2 regions of the Stakelama saccharophila genome follow, and region 2 is predicted to be linked to the other one. Evidence: riboswitches for the same ligand, from Rfam matches in the RefSeq annotation. Region 2 holds a riboswitch; the other holds the start of a gene.
What was found. Region 2 has a riboswitch for cobalamin ahead of metE (5-methyltetrahydropteroyltriglutamate--homocysteine S-methyltransferase). Riboswitches for the same ligand answer to the same signal wherever they lie in the genome.

Region 1 (4,609 bases), 890 kb from region 2:
TTCCATGCCGAAATCGACGCAGTTATGCTCGACGAACATGTCATATTCTTCGAAGGAGCCGGCATCGAGCAGCACTTCCAGCCGCTCGCGCGCCGTCAGCTTTCCCTTCTTGTGCTGCGCCTCGACGCGGCGCTGCCCGCCGCCCGCGCGCGCATCGCTGCGGCGCTGTTCCAGTTCTTCGACGATGTCGAGCATCCGGCTCCACCTGTGATCGTTGGTTACGGCTGAAACCACTCACAAGCTTTGCATCGAAAAGCAAATCCTGTGTCGCGATTTTGCGTATCCAACCCCGCCATGCCGAAAGCGATCCGGCATGGCGGCTGAGGAGGGGGCCGGCGATCAGAAGTGCGCGCGCACCCCGGCATAGGCCGCGCGCGGGCTGCCGAGCGTGCTGAAAATCTCCTCATACTCCTCGTCGAACAGGTTCTCGATCCGGCCATAGACGGAGAAGCGCTCGCTCAACCGGTATTCGGCCGCCAGGTTCACCAGCACATATTCCTGCAGCGACTTGGTGACGGGGATATAGCTGGGATCGGTATAGGCGATATCGGTCATCCGCCCGTTATACCGCACCGTCAGCGTGCCGGAGAGGCGCTTGTCCGTGCTGAAGGCGGTCAGGTTGAAACTGCCCATATGCTTCGGCCGCCGCACCTCGGCGACGCCGTTCTCGTCGGCGTCGGTATAGGTATAGGCAAGATCGAGGCGAAGCTGCGGAATCGGCTGGGCCGAGGCGAAGGCCTCCACCCCCTTGCGGTGCGACAGCCGGTCCGCGTTGACGGACGTCGCGACGAAATCGGGCGCCGGATAGGCGGTGACGATCTCGTCCTCCAGCCGGTTGTCGAAATAGGTCACGCCGACATGCGCCTTGTCGCCGGCGATCACCTGGTCGACGCCCGCTTCCCAGCCCTTCGACGTCTCGGGCGCCAGATCGGGATTGCCGATATACCGGCCGTCGATATAGCCGAACAGTTCGTAGAAGCCGGGATTGCGCACCCCCGTCCCCCATGCGCCGTGCAGCCGGGTGCCGGTGGCGAAGCGATAGCCTGCCTGCACCCGATAGGTGGTGACGTCGGCGAACCGGTCGTTGAGGTCGCGCCGCACCGACCCGTCGAGCGCGAGCCCGCCCGCGCGCAGCGAATACTGCCCGACGATGCCGACGGTATCGATATGCTTCTCGCCGGTAAACGCGCCGCCGCTGGCGACCGTGTTGCGAAAGCTTTCGCGCTCCACGTCGACCGCGCCGGTGATGCGGTGCCGCACCGCGCCGGTGTCGAAGCGATAGGCGCTGACGAACGAGCCCTTGTAGCGCGCGCCGTGGTCGCCCGACGTCTCTGCCTCGCCGGTATAGTTATGGCGGCGGGTATCGGCGATCTGCGCGGTCAGCGAATTGGTCCAGCGTCCGTCCGCCAGCGCCAGTTCGCCCTTCACCAGACCGTAGAGCCCGTCATTGGTGAAATATTCGCCCGGCGTATCGACCGTCAGGCCGAAGGTCGGGCTGGTCGGATCGCCGTCGGTCTGGTTGGTTTCGGCGCGGGTATAGCTGTAGCGGCCGACGCCGGTCAGCGTGAAATTGGCGGTGGGCGACCAGATCAGCTTCGCATTCGCGCCGACATTGTCCGACCCCAGCTCGCGCGTGCCACCGCGCGCGGTCGCGAAGCCGTCGGTGGTATAGCCGGTGGCCGACAGCGCATAATCCAGCGCGCCAGAAACGCCGGCGACGCGCGCGGCGCCGCTCGCTGTGCCCTGCGACCCGCCCTCGGCCCGCAGGCTGACGCCCGGCGCCTCCGCCCCGGTCAGCGTGACGATCTGCACCACCCCGCCGATCGCATCGGAGCCATACAGCGCCGATTGCTGCCCGCGCAGCACCTCGATCCGCATCGCCGGGTCGGCGAGCACGGTGCCGAGATCATATTCGCCGTAGAACGGATCGGCCCCTTCGATACCGTCGATCAGCACCAGCGACTGGTTGCTCTCGCTCCCCCGGATGCGGATCTGGGTGAAGCCGCCGATCGCGCCGGTGCGGTTGACCGCGATCCCCGGCACGTCGCGCAGCACGTCGGACACCACGCGCGTCTGGCGGTTCTGCAGCTCCTGGTCGGAAATGACGGTGATGGATGCGGGCACGTCCTCTGCCCTTTCGGCCTCGCCGGCACGATTGGCCGTCACGATGATTTCGGGATCGCGGGCGGCGGCAACGCCGGCGGTCTGTGCCGCGGCCGGCAGGGCGGCGGTGACGGCGATGGCGGAAACGAACGATGACAACATGGGCGGAAACCCCCTCGGATGCGCGAACGACAGGTCGCGAGGGGGCGCATGGCACGAGCGGACGCCCGCCGTTCCGGCACCCAGCGGCAACCGGCGGAACGATCCGATGCGGCTCCCTCCGCGTCGGGATGTCGCTCCAAACGGAGGTCCGTGCCTCGGCCAGTCCCTGGACCCAAGCAAGAGCGACCACGCGCCGGCAGGTCTCCTGGCTCGCGGATCACCGCATTCGATGCGCCAGCCTTCCCGGGTCTTGCCCAGTGACCGCTCCCTCGGGCGGGAGCCTCGCGCATCGCGCTAACCGCTTACAGTTGCAGGGACAGCCGCGGCCTGGGATGCCCCTCGGGCATCCGCACCGCATTCCCTCTGGGCCCTGAAAGGGCGCCGGCACGATGTTGTGCGACCGGCCAGCGGCCGGTCGCCGGGCGGCTCATAGCAAGTACGCGCGGCGATGCAATCGCTCGCACGACCCGCTGTACCGATCGGGCGAAAAGGCGTAGGATCGGAGTCGAGCCGGCAAGGACACCGCGCATGCGGGCGACGGCTCAGGGAGAGGGTGCATGGACCGCCTGAGTCCGGAAGTGGGCGATTGCCCCGTCGCGTTCCAGCTCGGAACCGCGATCACCGCAACCGCCATCATCACGCTGATCGCGCTGCTGATCGCCTGACCCGACCCGAACGGGTCGCCCGAAGCGCGAATTCGGCGGTGCCGATCCGCGCCATCAGTGCGCGCCCGACTTTCGTCCAAGCAGTTCAGCGAAATGCGGGAGCGACTTCGTCCCGGAAGCGTTACTCCAACCCCGCAAGAACGACGGACTACGAACGAATGCCCAGGCCGCGCCGCAATTCGAAACGCATCGCCCTGTTCGCCATCCTGATCCTGGCGATCGTCTTCATCATCTTTGTCGGGTACAACACCTTCTACGTCGCCCAGACCAGCTAAGCAGTTCCAGCCGCGATCGGACGAAGACGGCGGTGCAGGAACGATGCCCTCCACCTTGCGTCATCAAGGACCGAGGGCGGGCGGCCGCACCGGCCGAAGGATCGTCGCTTACGCGATGCGAGGCGCTTCGCCGCGGCACACGCGCTGCTTCAACGGCGCGCCGAAGAGTTGTGCTGAGGTCCCGGTGGTGGAGCCGAGGGGGATCGAACCCCTGACCTTCGCAATGCCATTGCGACGCTCTCCCAGCTGAGCTACGGCCCCGTTCCGGTGTGGAGGCGTCGCCCTTTAGTCGGGCGACGCTCCCTTGGCAAGCGGTGCATCGCACCGCCGCGTGAATTTATTCCTCGTCGCTGTTTTCCGGACGCTTCACGCCCAGATCGTCGTCGCCGCCGAGATCGTTGTCGTCGTCGACCGGATCTTCGTCGTCCTCGCTGATGTCCAGATCCTCGTCTTCCGACAGGTCCTGGTCCTTGGATTCGGCTTCCTTTTCCTTGACCTTTTCGTCCTTGTTCTCGAACGGCAGCGGCTGTTTCGACTTCAGGATGGGCTCGGGTTCCCATTCGTTCCCGCATTCGATGCAGGCGACGGGATCGTCCTTGCCAAGATCATAGAAACGCGTCGCGCATTTCGGGCAGGTTCGCTTCGTGCCCCATTCCGGCTTGACCATGTGCCGTCTCTTGCCTTTCGAAAGTGATGGAATCCGCGGGTCGATCCCGCAAAGTGGGGCGCGCCTTGCCATAGCGCAAGCGCACTGTCAAAAGCCGCGTCCCATGCCGCATGCCCAGCCCCGCCCCTTTTCCCTGTCGACCACCGGCCCGCTCACCGGCACGATCACCGTGCCGGGCGACAAGTCGATCAGCCACCGGTCGCTGATGTTCGCCGGCCTCGCGGTCGGGCAAAGCCGTATCCACGGGCTGCTCGAAGGCGAGGATGTGCTCGCCAGCGCGGCGGCGATGCGCGCGATGGGCGCCGATATCGTTCGCGGCGACGACGGCGCCTGGCAGGTGTCCGGCGTCGGTGTCGGCGGCCTGCTCCAGCCGGCGACAGCACTCGACATGGGCAATTCGGGAACGTCGACGCGGCTGCTGATGGGTCTGGTGGCGAGCCACCCGATCACCGTCACCTTCACCGGCGACGCCTCGCTTTCGCAGCGGCCGATGGGCCGGGTGGTCGCGCCGCTTTCGCGCATGGGGGCGGACTTCACCTGCGCGCCGGGCGAGCGCCTGCCGCTGACCATGCGCGGCCTCTGCCCGGCGGTGCCGATCAGCTATACGCTGCCGGTCGCCTCGGCCCAGGTGAAGTCGGCGGTGCTGCTCGCCGGGTTGAATGCACCCGGCATCACCCGCGTCATCGAACCGGTTCCGACCCGCGACCATACCGAACGGATGCTGCGCGGCTTCGGCG
Region 2 (4,609 bases):
CGCACCGGAATTCCAGGGCAATCTGCGGATTCGCTACGAATGGGATCTGGGCGATACCGGCCTGCGCGCGCACGTCATGCCGCAGGTGAAGCATTCGGCGTCGAAATACACCGACATCATCGAGATCAACAAACTGAAGCTCCACAGCTACACTACGTTCAGCCTGACCGCCGGCGTCGAGAAGGACCATTGGTCTGCCGAGCTGTTCGGGGAAAATCTCAGCGACGAACGCGCCGAGATCTCGGGCAATTTCTACTTCGATCGCCCGCGCGTGACCATCAACCGTCCGCTGACGGTCGGTATCCGCGTCGGATACACCTACTAAGCGCATCCGCGCTTCGATCAGGAGCGGCGGGCGGCCTTCGGGCCTTGCCCGCCGCTTTGTATTTGGGCACGAGGCAAGGCCGATGGCTGAGGAAACGGAAAAGGCTCAGGCGCTGGACGCCGCGCGCCAGGCCCTGCGCGCCGGCCGCCACGCCGATGCGCTGGCGGGTGCCGAGGCGGTGCTCGGTCGGGCGCCGGACGATGTCGACACGCTCTATGTCGCAGCCGTCGCGGCGCGCTTCGCGGGCCGGCAGAAGGATGCGCGCGCATTTCAGGACCGGCTGCTGACGATCGCGCCCGATTATGGGCGGGCCTGGCAGGAGCGCGGGCATCTCGCGCGCGATACCGGCGACAGCGACGCCGCCATCGCCGCCTATCGCCGCGCCTGCCGCTATAATCCGGCGCTGCACGCGAGTTGGAAGTGGCAGGCCGACCTGCTCGCCGCGCGCGGGCGGCACGGCGAAGCAGCGGCCGCGCGGGCACAGGCCGACAGGCTTTCATCGCTGCCGCGCGATCTGGTCGCCGTCACCAACATGATCCACGAAGGTCGCGTGCTGAAGGCCGAAGCCTTGTGCCGACGGTTCCTCCAGGCCCATCCCCATCATGTCGAGGCGATGCGCCTGCTCGCCGACATCGGCAGCCGGCTGGGTGTGCTCGACGATGCCGATTTCCTGCTGGAAAGCGCGGTCGCGTTCGAACCCGACAATGTCCAGCTTCGCCTCGACTGGATCCGGCTTCTCAGGAAACGGCAAAAATTCGCCGCTGCACTCGCCCAGGCGGAAGCGCTGTACGAGCGCGATCCCGACAACCCGCTGTTCCAGTCGCAACTCGCGATCGAGGCGATGCAGACCGGCGATTATGAGCGCGCCTTCGCCCTATTCGACCGGGTGCTGGCGAAGCTTCCGAACGACCCGGCCACGCTGACTTCCAGGGGCCATGCGCTCAAGACGCGCGGAGAGCATGACGCGGCGGTCGCCTCGTACCGCGCCGCAACGGCGGCGATACCGGGACATGGTGACGCCTGGTATTCGCTGGCCAATCTCAAGACCTATCGCTTCACCGATGCCGAGATCGCGCAGATGCACGATCAGGTCGGTCGCGCCGATCTGGGCTTCATGGACCGCGTGAACCTGTCCTTCGCGCTGGGCAAGGCACATGAAGACCGGCGCGAATATGACGAATCCTTCCGCTTCTATGCGCAGGGCAACGATCTGAAACGCCGCCAATCGCGCTATGACGCCGATGCCATGTCGGCGGAGCTGGCGCTGCAGCGCGAATTCTGCACGCCGGACCTGTTCGCAGCAAAGGCGGGCATGGGCGATCCCGCCCCCGATCCGATCTTCGTGCTCGGGCTGCCGCGGGCCGGGTCGACGCTGATCGAGCAGATCCTCGCCTCGCACAGCCAGGTCGATGGCACGATGGAGCTGCCCGACATCCTGTCGCTGGCGCACCGGCTGCGCGGGCGGATGAAGGGCGGCGGACAGGGCCACTATCCCGCCAATCTAGCCGGACTGTCGGCCGAACAGCTTCGCGAAATGGGCGAACAGTTCATCGAGAACACCCGCATCCACCGCGGCGGCGCGCCCTTCTTCATCGACAAGATGCCGAACAATTTCCGGCATATCGGTCTCATCCACCTGATCCTGCCCAATGCGAAGATCATCGACGCCAGGCGGGCGCCGATGGATTGCTGTTTTTCCGGGTTCAAGCAGTTGTTCGCGGAAGGCCAGGAATTCACCTACGGCCTGTACGAAATCGGCCGGTATTACCGCGACTATGTCGCGCTGATGGACCATTGGGACCGGGTCCTGCCGGGCAGGGTTCTCCGCGTCGTCCATGAGGACGTATTGGACGATCTGGAAGGCCAGGTGCGGCGGATGCTCGATTTCGTCGGGCTTCCCTTCGAGCGGGCCTGCCTGGAATTCCATAAGACCGACCGCGCCGTCAGGACCGCCAGTTCCGAACAGGTGCGCCGGCCGATCAACAAGAGCGGCGTGGGAAGCTGGAAACCGTTCGAGCCGTGGCTGGATCCGCTGAAGAAGGCGCTGGGCCCGCTGGCGCCGTAAGCCGGCGTATCCCATGACCGTTGCCGGGCACCCTCACCCGAAGATATAAAGAAATCTTTATATGACGCTTGACGCAGGCCACCGCACTACGCGATATTGCGGTGGTCGAGGTTCTCCGGTCGGCATGGCCACACCGGAGCTAAGACGGGAAGCCGGTGCAAATCCGGCGCTGCCCCCGCAACTGTAAGCGGCGAGCGGCGGTCCATCCATGTCACTGGGGCGCAAAGCCTCGGGAAGACGGACCGTCCGCTATGACCCGCGAGCCAGGAGACCTGCCTTCGACGCCATAACGTCCACCGGCGGGGTGCCCGGTCTGGTCTCCTGACAGTCGTGGCCGGCCCGCTTCCGGTCACGCGTGACGGTGTCCGGCTATCGCCCCCGCCTTCATCTTCGGGGTTGAAGAATATGACCGTCACCACCGCCACCCTCGGCTTTCCACGCATCGGGCCGCGCCGCGAGCTGAAATTCGCACTCGAAAAATTCTGGTCGGGAAAATCGGACGAGACAGAATTGCTCGGGGCCGCAGCCGGCCTCAGAACCGCGTCCTGGGCGCGACAGAATGCACTCGGCGTCGACTGGCTGCCGTCGGGCGATTTCTCGCTGTACGACCATATGCTCGACATGAGCGCGATGCTTGGCGCGATTCCCGATCGCTACGGCGTCCCGCACGGCACCGCCGACCTTTCGACCTATTTCGCGATGGCGCGCGGCACCGGCGGCGCGGACAGCGTCACCGCCTGCGAAATGACCAAGTGGTTCGATACCAACTACCACTATATCGTTCCCGAACTCCATGCCGGACAGCATCTTGCGCTCGGCCGGCTGGGCGTTGTCGATGCCTATCGCGAGGCGAAGGCACAGGGGTTCGAAACCCGGCCCGTCATCGTCGGTCCGATCACCTGGCTCAGCCTGGCCAAGGGGCATGGCATCGACCCGTTCGATTATCTCGAGGAGGTGCTCGGTCTTTATCGCGTGATCCTCGGTCATCTTGGGCAGGCCGGCGCCGAATGGGTGCAGATCGACGAGCCGATCCTCGTCACCGACCTCGACGACCGCCAGCGCAGCGCCCTCACCCGCGCCTATGCCAAGCTTGCGCGCTCGGGGCCGAAACTGATGCTGACCACCTATTTCGGCGGATTGGGCGACAATCTGTCCTTCGCCGCGTCGCTGCCGGTGTCGGGGCTGCACATCGATTGCGTCCGCGCGCCCGAACAGCTCGACCGGCTGGTCAGGATCGCGCCCAAGTCACTGCTGCTCTCGCTCGGCGTGATCGACGGCCGCAATGTCTGGCGCGCGGATCTCGCGGCGCTGCTCGACCGGCTGGAACCGATCGCGGCGTTGCGGGACATCGTTGTCGCGCCGTCCTGTTCGCTGCTCCACGTGCCGGTCGATCTCGACCTGGAGCAAAAGCTCGATGACGAGGTGAAACAGTGGCTCGCCTTTGCCGCGCAGAAGGTCGCCGAACTGACCACGCTCAAGACCGCGCTCAACGAAGGCCGCGATGCGGTGGCGAAAGACCTTGCCGCGTCGACCGAGGCATCGGTCTCGCGCAAGCGGTCGCAGCGCATCCACGACAGCGCGGTCGCAGCCCGCGTCCACCAGGCAACGCCCGACATGCGCCAGCGCAAGTCCGGGCATGACGAACGTACGCGCGCGCAGGCCGAGGCGCTCAACCTGCCGCTCTTTCCAACGACGACGATCGGCTCCTTCCCGCAGACGCGTGAGGTGCGCAAGGCACGCGCTTCATACAACCGGGGCGAAATGGATGCTGCCGGCTATGACGCCTTCCTGCGCGCCGAAACCGAACGCGCGATCCGCTGGCAGGAGGAGGTCGGGCTCGACATGCTCGTCCATGGCGAGTTCGAGCGCAACGACATGGTCCAGTATTTCGGCGAGAAGCTGTCGGGTTTCGCCTTCACCACGGGCGGTTGGGTACAATCCTACGGTTCGCGTTGCGTGCGCCCGCCGATCCTGTTCGGCGACGTCTCGCGGCCAGAGCCGATGACGGTGGACTGGTGGCATTATGCCCAGGGCCTGACGGACAGGCCGGTGAAGGGAATGCTCACCGGTCCCGTCACGATCCTCAACTGGAGCTTCGTGCGCGACGATCAGCCGCGCGAGGACAGTTGCCGCCAGATCGCGCTCGCCATCCGCGACGAGGTGCGGGATCTGGAAGCCGCCGGTTGCAAGGCGATCCAGATCGACGAGGCGGCGCTTCG

Region 1: it holds a riboswitch for cobalamin, as region 2 does, so the genes downstream of both, RPR59_RS11445 (TonB-dependent receptor plug domain-containing protein) here and metE (5-methyltetrahydropteroyltriglutamate--homocysteine S-methyltransferase) in region 2, are expected to answer to the same signal.

The regions. Positions count from the first base shown of each region.
Region 1 is NZ_CP135076.1:2,463,289-2,467,897, forward strand. It holds gene RPR59_RS11440 (acyl-CoA carboxylase subunit beta) at 1-195, opposite strand, end outside; gene RPR59_RS11445 (TonB-dependent receptor plug domain-containing protein) at 340-2,265, opposite strand; cobalamin riboswitch at 2,444-2,666, opposite strand; tRNA gene RPR59_RS11450 (tRNA-Ala) at 3,391-3,466, opposite strand; gene RPR59_RS11455 (TIGR02300 family protein) at 3,543-3,872, opposite strand; gene aroA (3-phosphoshikimate 1-carboxyvinyltransferase) at 3,976-4,609, shown strand, end outside.
Region 2 is NZ_CP135076.1:1,571,005-1,575,613, reverse strand. It holds gene RPR59_RS07435 (TonB-dependent receptor) at 1-325, shown strand, start outside; gene RPR59_RS07430 (tetratricopeptide repeat-containing sulfotransferase family protein) at 408-2,390, shown strand; cobalamin riboswitch at 2,482-2,684, shown strand; gene metE (5-methyltetrahydropteroyltriglutamate--homocysteine S-methyltransferase) at 2,796-4,609, shown strand, end outside.